3 regions of the Bacillus sp. BC05(2025) genome follow, and region 1 is predicted to be linked to each of the others. Evidence: riboswitches for the same ligand, from Rfam matches in the RefSeq annotation. Region 1 holds a riboswitch; each other region holds the start of a gene.

Region 1 (3,173 bases):
CTTTTCATCTGTCCCTGGTGTCACGATCAAGGCATACATATCTATAATTTCATCACCTTCGCGGCTCGGAAAATACTCATGTGGCGCAGTGCTATCAAAAATTGCAAATCCTAATTCTCTTACGATCACCATATCAAGACTATTTGGATCAAATCCACAATGATATACTTCAACTTCAAATCCTTTTTCTTCTGCTGCCTTAGCTAATTTTTTGAGCATTGTTGATTTTCCAGAGCCAGGACGTCCTTTTATAAAATAACGATGTGATAATCCTTCTGTTAAATTAGGAACAAAATCAACTGCACCTTTCGGTGTAGCTGCTCCTAAAAAGCGATGTTTTACAAGCGATTGTTTCCCAACCTTATCTGTAAATAATTTCTGAATGAGCTGATCTGTTAGTTCATTTGCTTTATCAAAATTAATATTATCAATATATATTTTCTCCCACTCATCATGTATAACCAATGCCTCATTAAAACGAGCGTAAGCAGCTTGAAAAGCTTTGCTTGCTTCTGAAACAAATCGTTCAATTTCCACCTTCTGCTTTCTTAATTTATCTGAATCCCAAGCAACACCTAAATTGATATACTCCTCGACAACTCCTGGCATTTTCGGCTCAATAACATGCGGTGATGTTCCATCAACAATTCCTACTTTTAACTTCGGGATAATGACACCATCAACCGATTTGTTATCAGAAGAACAGTGTAAAAATTCAATATCATATCCCTTTTCAACCCATTCACGACCTATTGCCTTAATTAAAGAAGATTTTCCCGTTCCAGGTCCACCCTTTAAAATAAATAATCTGTTTAGTCCTTTTAAATTCTCTTCGTATAAATTATGAAATCCTCTAGCCGTATTTCCACCAGCATAATAATTCAATACATTCCCTGTCACTGCACTCACTCCTTCGCAGCATTCTATTTACATAAGCTACAATATGCGAGCAACTTTATTTGGGTGAATACCTATTTTATGTTGCACATAAAAAGGAAATGAATTACAATTTTATTATAACGAAAATTCCGAACTTTAAATTAAATATACCTTTATCAAGAGAGGCAGAGGGACCGGCCCTTTGAAGCCCAGCAACCTCAGTTGATACAAACTGAATAGGTGCTAATTCCTGCAAAATGCATTGCATTTTGAAAGATAAAACGTAACTATTGTGTGCAAAACTCATCTTTCTTGACTATGAAAGGTGAGTTTTTTATATTTCAAAACATATACTTGGAGGTATTTAAAGTGAAAGTAATTGACCTATCGCAAACATTTGAAAACAATATGTCTCAATTTCCTGGAACACCAAAAATCAATTTAGAGGCCATTACAAGTGTTGAAGAGACAGGCTATCAAGTTACAGACTTTCATTCTGTCGTTCATGTTGGTACGCATTGTGATGCTCCTGCTCATTTCATTTCAGGCGCAACGACGATTGACCAATTACCTTTAGATCAATTTGTAGGTGAAGCTGTTCTTATCGATGTAACTCATGTACAAGAACGGAAGCTACCTAAAGAAGTATTACAAAACGCTGACATAAGAGAAGATGATATTGTCATTTTCCATTCCAATCTATCTACTAAATGGAATACAGAAGCATATGAGAAAGAAGCTTTTTATCTTTCGGAAGAATTAGCTGAAGAACTCGTTCAATTAAAAGTAAAATCTGTCGGTTTAGATTTCATCTCTCCTGATGAGGTAACGACAGAAACATCGCCAATTCATCACATACTACTTGGAAATAATATTTATTTAATCGAAAACTTAACAAACTTAGATGCCATTCACACGAAACGTTTCTTTTTCTCAGCAGCACCTTTAAAAATTAAAAATAGCGACGGTGCTTTTGCAAGAGCATTCGCTGTAATTTTTTAAACAAACTATACAAAAAAGCAAAGGTCATCATTGACCTTTGCTTCTATTTCTTTTATTTAAACTAAGAAAGAATTGCTCGACACGAGGACGTAACCAAGCTAAATAATCTTTCTCTTTCTTCTTTGTACAAGCTATTTCTTCCCCATCTACCATTCCAACAAGCTCTAGCTCTAACAGTTGCCTCGTAAATGCTAACATATTTATTTCTTCATCCGGATACTCTTCTTTTAATTTCTCCTCAATTTCCCCTAATAAAAAACCGTCACGCATCATTGCCAATGCATCAATCCAAAGTGGCGGCATTTCATATTTTTCTCCTGTAATTGTATCTTTTACAATATAATTCTTTTGCTCTTTTCGAAATTGAATCGTGTGTAAGCATACAGTCGAATTTAATGTTAATTCCATCATACCACCTCTTTCATAATATCTGCATAGAAAAAAGGATGCGCGTGCACCCCTTCTTTTTCTGACACTACCGAACCGTTACATGAATAACAAATCTCATGTCGATATTTTCCTCCATTATAAACGAAGTATTTTATAAAAAAAACCCTTCTTGAAACATTTTATAAAATGTTTATATTTACACAACAAGAACACTTTTCTGAATTTTTTTCTTCTAGCCCATCATACTATCGATCAAAAAATCTTCACCTTCGTTCCTATTCCCATCTACTTGCAATTGAAAATTCACTCTATATTGTGCTGCATAACTTTCCACAAGCTGTACAACATATAACATAATATCGTATCGGCAGGATTTCTTTCTTTTTGCATTTGTGTAAATCCTTTTACAGCTCCTCTTTCCTCATATATCTAACTTTTAAAGTAGTTGTTCATATAAGTATAAAATTGCTTTCAGGGCAATATGTAATCTTATCATACGAAAAGGAAGGAGATCTCCCCTTCCTTTTCATCACAACTTATATCCATCTTACCCGGTCATGCAGCAACCCATCCGCAAAGTCATTTTCACCAACTACAAAATCATTCATATATAATTTCAAATATTCTCCATACTTACTTTCTGTATTTAATAATAATTCCTCTACATAATAAGCACCTTGTTTAAAGTCATCGAACAGCAAACTACACAAGCCAGCATAAATTCCGCATCCTACTTGGAAGTAAGTCGCATTCGTTTTATATTTATGAAAAACTTGACTGCTATTCATTACGTTATACATATATGTCTCGCTATTTTCATAAACGAGTAATACACCGACTAGATCCTCGCCCGCAATCTCTTCTTCGGCTGGATTAAATACTTTACGATTCCAGTTCCATAA
Region 2 (3,173 bases), on a different contig from region 1:
ATGTAGTAAAGCAGTGCAAAAGTTATTTGTATAAAGTGACGATACTGTGACAAACATGTTGGTATATATGTTACGATGTCGTCTTAAGTGTAAAAAGTAGGATGTTCTCGGTATAATAACAAGTGGAGATAAAAGAAACTATAATGAGTAGTAGTTGTAGATAAAAGGAGAAGAAGAGATGAAGAAGGTTTTGGGTATTGCTGTAATGGGAAGTATGCTCCTTCTAGCAGGGTGTAATGGAAATAAAGATACGAAAGAACCGAAAGAAAAGGTAGAGCAATCTACAGAACAAACCGAAGAGATGAAAGAATACCGTGCAGTACATGAAAAATATGATATGAAAATGAATAAGGAAATTAATAACGCGTTACAGCTATTTGAAGTGGCAAAGGAAAAAGGCGGTAAGGAAATAACGAAGGCTACATATAAAGAAGATGTGCAAAAGGTAACAACGAGCATGTTAGAAGATATTGATCATATACGAAAAGAAATTCGTGTTCCGAAGTCGAAAGAGCAAGAACATGAGGTATATGTTGGTTTCTTGAATGAATCGGAACAAGCGATGAAAAAATTACAGAAGTTAGCTAAAGAAGAAGATTCATCGTTGATTCGTGATATAGAAATTAACTTTGCAACAGCATCGACATACTATAAACGTTTTCAAGCAGAAACGAAAAAATAACCTTGCCTGTGCAAGGTTATTTTTTCTTCTTGCCATCTCCGTCCTCATCCTCGGATACTAATATCTTCTGTTCTTCGTGAAATTCGGAAATAGTTTGCCCAGTAATATTATCGAAAGGGGTATAAAAAGAGGTGATACTTTTCTTTTTGATGAAGAGTTTGTAGAAGCCGATGATGACAAGTATAATTATTGTTAAGGGTAATCCTATAGTAGCTAGAAGTAAGGGGGCCATCTTATAACTCCTTTCATATCTTTTTTTATTATAAGCGAAATACGACATAGATAAATGAAAGTATTAAAAACTGATTTTTCTAAATATATCCAATTTGATTGACTTTTCATTTTTTCAGAATTATAATTCGAAATATACAATTTGAACCAAATAATAATATAGCAATTTACTTATCCAGAGAGGTAGAGGGACTGGCCCTATGACACCTCAGCAGCGGGTTCTGTAGTAGGAACACCGTGCTAATTCCAGCAAGCAAGTCTTGAAAGATAAGTGATGGGCCTTTGTTTATTAAGCCTTGATCTTATTTTTTAAGATCAAGGCTTTTTGTATTCTAAAAAGAGAAAAGGGAGTAATGGAAAAATTACGTTCATAAAACTAAGTAAATATATGTGTTTAGGGGGTTATTGCAGTGTATGTAATTAAAAAATTATCAGTTATGGTGTTCACGCTATGGGTTATTACGACAGTGACATTTCTAATTATGCATATTATTCCGGGGGACCCATTTTCATCAGATGCAAAGATCTTTCCGGCAGAAGTTGTGCAGAATATGAGAGCGAAATATCACCTTGATGAACCGTTATGGAATCAATATGTTGCTTATTTAGACGGTGTAGTTCATTTTGATTTTGGTGAATCCGTTCAATCGACGGGGCAAGGCGTATCAGAAATTATAACGACAGGATTTGGTCCATCAGCGATTATTGGTTTACAAGCACTTATTATTTCATTAGTAGTCGGAATTGCCGCAGGTACATTTGCAGCTCTATATCATGGGAAAGTAATTGACTATAGTGTGAGTTTACTTGCGATTCTCGGTATTTCTATTCCAAGTTTTATTTTAGCACCACTATTTATACAAGTATTTGCTATTCAATTTGAACTTTTACCAGTAGCGTCTTGGGGCACATTCGAACATACGGTATTGCCATCCTTCGCATTAGCGTTAGGACCAATTGCAGTAATTACAAGATTTGTTCGCTCTAATATGATCGAAGTACTGCAGAGTGATTATATTAAGCTAGCGAGAGCGAAAGGGATACCAATTAAGAAGATTATTATAAGGCATGCCCTTCGAAATGCGATTGTTCCAGTGCTTACATTTATAGGGCCGTTAATGGCTGGGCTTTTAACAGGGACGTTCATTATTGAAAAGATTTTTGCAATTCCTGGTCTCGGAAAATATTTTGTAGATAGCATTTTTAACCGGGATTATCCGGTCATTATGGGAACGACAATTTTCTATAGTGCATTATTAATTTTTTGTATTTTCGTTACAGATATTATTCATCGTATTGTTGATCCGCGTATTCGTTCTATTACATAAGGAGGGGGGATATTTAAATGGGAGCTTATGAAATTAATAAACAGTTATTAACGAATGAAGAGAAAAAAGAATTAACAATAAATAAAGAGCAGCAAACGATTAGCCGAAAGAAGGAAGTATTTCGCAAGTTTATATCAAACCCTATAGCAATTCTAGGGGCAGTGACGTTATTACTCATTATTATTTTCTCGTTAATTGGCGAAAGTTTAACATCATTTACTGCGAGTGAACAAGTAAAAGAAGCAACTAATTTACCTCCTAATAGCGAGCATTGGTTTGGAACCGATGATTTAGGAAGAGACATATGGGCGCGTACTTGGGCTGGTGGGAAAATTTCATTAGTAGTTGGATTAGTAGCGGCCGTTCTTGATATAGGGCTTGGTGTACTGATCGGAGGTTTTAGTGGATATGTGAGAGGGCGTAATCGCCTTGGAACGTTAATGGATGAGTGGATCGTACGAGGGATTGAAGTATTATACGGTATTCCATATTTATTAATTGTTATTTTACTACTGATCATTATGAAGCCGGGGCTTTTTACAATCATAATCGCTCTCGCATTAACTGGTTGGATTGGTATGGCACGCCTTGTTAGGGCGCAAGTCTTATCTTTAAAACAAAGAGAATTTGTTATTGCAGCGGAGCGATTAGGTACATCGCATATGAAGATTATATACGGACATATCATTCCGAATTTAACAGGGATTATTATCGTAAATTTATCATTTACAATTCCAGCAGCTATTTTCTCAGAATCATTTTTGAGCTTTATCGGACTTGGTGTTCAATCACCAGCAGCAAGCTGGGGGACAATGACAAATGATGCGCTTGGGACATTATTAAGCGGGGAATGGTGGCAACTATTCTTTCCATCGCTGATGATTGCACTCATCATGTTCGCATTTAATGCAATTGGTGATGGTTTGCAAGAT
Region 3 (3,173 bases), on a different contig from region 1:
TGTTCCGCCTTCTAATAAAGCGATAATATCTTCAAGCGCTTCGCGAGTTGGATTACCAGATCGACTATAGTCATATTTCCCGAACGTATCTACATCAAATTGGTGGAATGTTGATGTATTATAAATGGGAACGTTAACAGCTCCTGTTTGTGAGTCATGTTTATATTGGTTGTGTAGTAAAAGTGTATCTATAGAATAACTCATATTCTTACACCTTCTTTCACAAGTTTAATGGCTTGCTGTAAGTCTTGAATTAAATCGTTACTATTTTCAATACCGACAGAAAATCGAAGAAGACGATTACATACACCGTTTGCTGTTCTAATTTCTTCAGGAATATCAGCGTGTGTTTGTGTTGCCGGATATGTCATTAAACTTTCAACACCACCGAGACTTTCAGCAAATGTAATTAAGGATAAAGATTGTAGGAATGGATTAATCCACGTTTCATCTTTTAGACGAAATGAGATCATGCCGCCTCTTCCAGGGTAAAATACATCTGTCACACCGTCTTCATCATTTAAATAAGCGACAACTGCTTTTGCATTTTCTTCATGTTGTCTCATGCGAAGCGCTAACGTTTTCATACCACGAATTAATAGCCATGAATCAAATGGGCTTAATACCGCGCCTGATGCATTATGATAATGAGCGATTTCCTCACAAAGTTCCTTTCCCTTTGCAACGACAAGTCCGCTTAGTACATCGTTATGTCCTCCTAAATATTTCGTTGCGCTATGAATTACAATGTCCGCGCCTTCTGTTAATGGCTGCTGTATATAAGGCGTGTAGAATGTGTTGTCTACGATAAGAAGTAGTCCGTGTCTTTTCGCTACAGTTGCGACAGCAGCAATATCAGTAACTTGCATTAATGGATTAGTTGGAGTTTCTATGAAAATAGCTTTCGTTTCAGTTGTGATAGCTTGCTCAATTTGTTTAATAGACTGTGTATTTACGTATCTACATCGAACGTTCCACTTTTTTTCGTGCTCAGAAAATAATCGATAAGTGCCCCCGTATAAATCTTCGGATACAATAAGTTCGTCTCCAGAACGGAATAGGGACAGGACGAGGAGAACAGCTGCCATCCCTGAACTACAGGCATATCCTTGTTCACCGTGTTCTAAGTCTGCAATTGCCTGCTCTAACAGGCCGCGAGTTGGATTGCCAGTTCGTGAATAGTCAAAGCCAGTCGATTTACCAATTCCTTCGTGACGATAAGCAGTTGAAAAATAAACAGGTGGATTAACAGTCCCTGTTGTAGTTTCGCTTCGGTTTCCGATTTGTGCTAGTTTTGTTTCAATAGTTGACATGTGAAAATTCCTCCTTTTTAAATTAACAATTAAGTGAATGTAAAGTGAAACTTTAATCAGTGAGGGATTCATCCCCACTGATTATCAGCTCTCACCAATCGGGCTTTTACGGGCAGTTGATCCCCACCTAACTTCTTTGTTCCAGCTGAATTTTGAGTTGGGAATCTTACTGCCCTCAAATAGCGGGGTAAAATAAAAAAAGCCTTCTAAGAAGAAGGCTTTCGGTTTGAATAGAGTCTTCTTCTCATCTGTCAAATCTTTCACAATTTGCTGGAATTAGCACCTTATTAACAAATGTTAATGGTTGCTGAGGCGTCATAGGGCCAGTCCCTCTACCTCTCTAGATAAGAATGTTTGTATGAAATTTTATTATGTTTTTAACTTTACAACAAAAGATAATTGAATTGCAACTTTATTTTAAATAATTTTTATTTTTCCGCAAGTGTCATTGACTTTTGCATTTGTGCGTGCTAAATTTATTAAAAAATTAACAAACATTGTTAAAAGGGGAACGCATTTCCTTTTAGCTACATAAATAAAATAATAAAGACAAACTCTTATTGAGAGCGGTGGAGGGAAAGGCCCTGTGAAACCCGGCAACCTTCAAACGAAATGTTTGAAACGGTGCTAATACCTGCAAAACGAGTGTTTTGCATAATAAGAGGAGGATCGATTATGTCCCCCTCTTCAAAGTGAAGAGGGGGTTTTTATATTGATAGAAATGAGGGAGATTGGTGAAATTACTAGATTTATTATCAAAAGGAATTGTAATAGGTGATGGTGCGGTTGGAACGTTATTACATTCACATGGCTTGCAAAGTAGTTTTGAAGAATTGAATATATCTGATCCAGATTTAATTATATCGATTCATAAGCAATATGTAGCTGCTGGGGCAGATGTAATTCAAACAAATACGTACGGAGCAAATGAAGCGAAATTACGTATGTATGGTTTAGAAAATCAAGTTACTGAAATTAATAGAGCGGCAGTCAAACTGGCGAAAGCATCTGTTACAGACAGAAATGCCATTTTAGGAACAATCGGTGGTATGAAACATATCGGAGCTGTTACGACAACTGATATGGAAAGAGAATTTATGCTACTTGAGCAGGCAAGTGCTTTACTAGAAGAACAGGTTGATGGATTACTATTAGAGACTTTCTATGATGAGTTTGAATTACTTCATGCTGTTCAGGTGTTACGAAAACAAACGAATATTCCAATTGTAGCTCAATTAGCGTTACATGAGGCAGGTACGACTCAAAATGGAAATGATGTAAATGAAATATTAAAACAGCTTTTAGATTATGGTGCAAATGTTGTTGGATTGAACTGTCAACTAGGGCCACTTCATATGACGGAAGCTTTTAAAATGATATCGATCCCGCAAAATGGTTATTTGTCAGCATATCCCAATGCAGGTCTCCCGAATTATGTGGAGGGACGTTACGTATATGAGGGAAGTCCAGCTTATTTCGAAGCGATGACACCGAAATTTATTGAACAAGGTATTCGATTATTAGGTGGTTGTTGTGGCACTACACCAGAACATATTGAAAGTATGAAACGTGCTGCTTTACACGTTACGCCTGTAATAGAGAAGGATACAATTCAAAGACCGAAAGTAGTTCATACACATGAGAAACGTTCAAAAGCGCATGTTACTTTAGCAGAGAAAGCAAAAAAACAAACGACAGTAGTAGTGGAATTAGATCCACCGAAAACGTTAGATACACAGCGTTTTTTTGAAGGCGCAAGGGCATTGAAAAGAGCTGGAGCAGATGCTATTACTCTAGCAGATAATTCATTAGCATCGCCTCGCGTTTCGAATATGGCAATGGGTGCATTATTAACGAAAC

What was found. A riboswitch is a leader RNA that binds a small molecule or an ion and turns the genes downstream of it on or off. The one in region 1 is predicted to bind S-adenosylmethionine.
Region 2: another riboswitch for S-adenosylmethionine. It lies ahead of ACZ76X_RS27410 (ABC transporter permease); the one in region 1 lies ahead of ACZ76X_RS22980 (cyclase family protein).
Region 3: another riboswitch for S-adenosylmethionine. It lies ahead of metI (cystathionine gamma-synthase/O-acetylhomoserine thiolyase); the one in region 1 lies ahead of ACZ76X_RS22980 (cyclase family protein).

Annotation. Positions count from the first base shown of each region.
Region 1 is NZ_JBWYRA010000009.1:130,131-133,303, forward strand. Features, by position in the region: gene ACZ76X_RS22975 (PRK06851 family protein) at 1-900, opposite strand, end outside; SAM riboswitch class I at 1,050-1,162, shown strand; gene ACZ76X_RS22980 (cyclase family protein) at 1,249-1,881, shown strand; gene ACZ76X_RS22985 (hypothetical protein) at 1,909-2,289, opposite strand; partial or broken gene ACZ76X_RS22990 (ATP-binding protein) at 2,549-2,682, opposite strand; gene ACZ76X_RS22995 (S-adenosylmethionine decarboxylase related protein) at 2,808-3,173, opposite strand, start outside.
Region 2 is NZ_JBWYRA010000016.1:60,002-63,174, reverse strand. Features, by position in the region: gene ACZ76X_RS27420 (hypothetical protein) at 179-682, shown strand; gene ACZ76X_RS27415 (DUF3951 domain-containing protein) at 699-914, opposite strand; SAM riboswitch class I at 1,082-1,187, shown strand; gene ACZ76X_RS27410 (ABC transporter permease) at 1,324-2,241, shown strand; gene ACZ76X_RS27405 (ABC transporter permease) at 2,259-3,173, shown strand, end outside.
Region 3 is NZ_JBWYRA010000003.1:157,020-160,192, forward strand. Features, by position in the region: gene metC (cystathionine beta-lyase) at 1-204, opposite strand, end outside; gene metI (cystathionine gamma-synthase/O-acetylhomoserine thiolyase) at 201-1,313, opposite strand; SAM riboswitch class I at 1,555-1,664, opposite strand; SAM riboswitch class I at 1,868-1,977, shown strand; gene ACZ76X_RS11470 (bifunctional homocysteine S-methyltransferase/methylenetetrahydrofolate reductase) at 2,048-3,173, shown strand, end outside.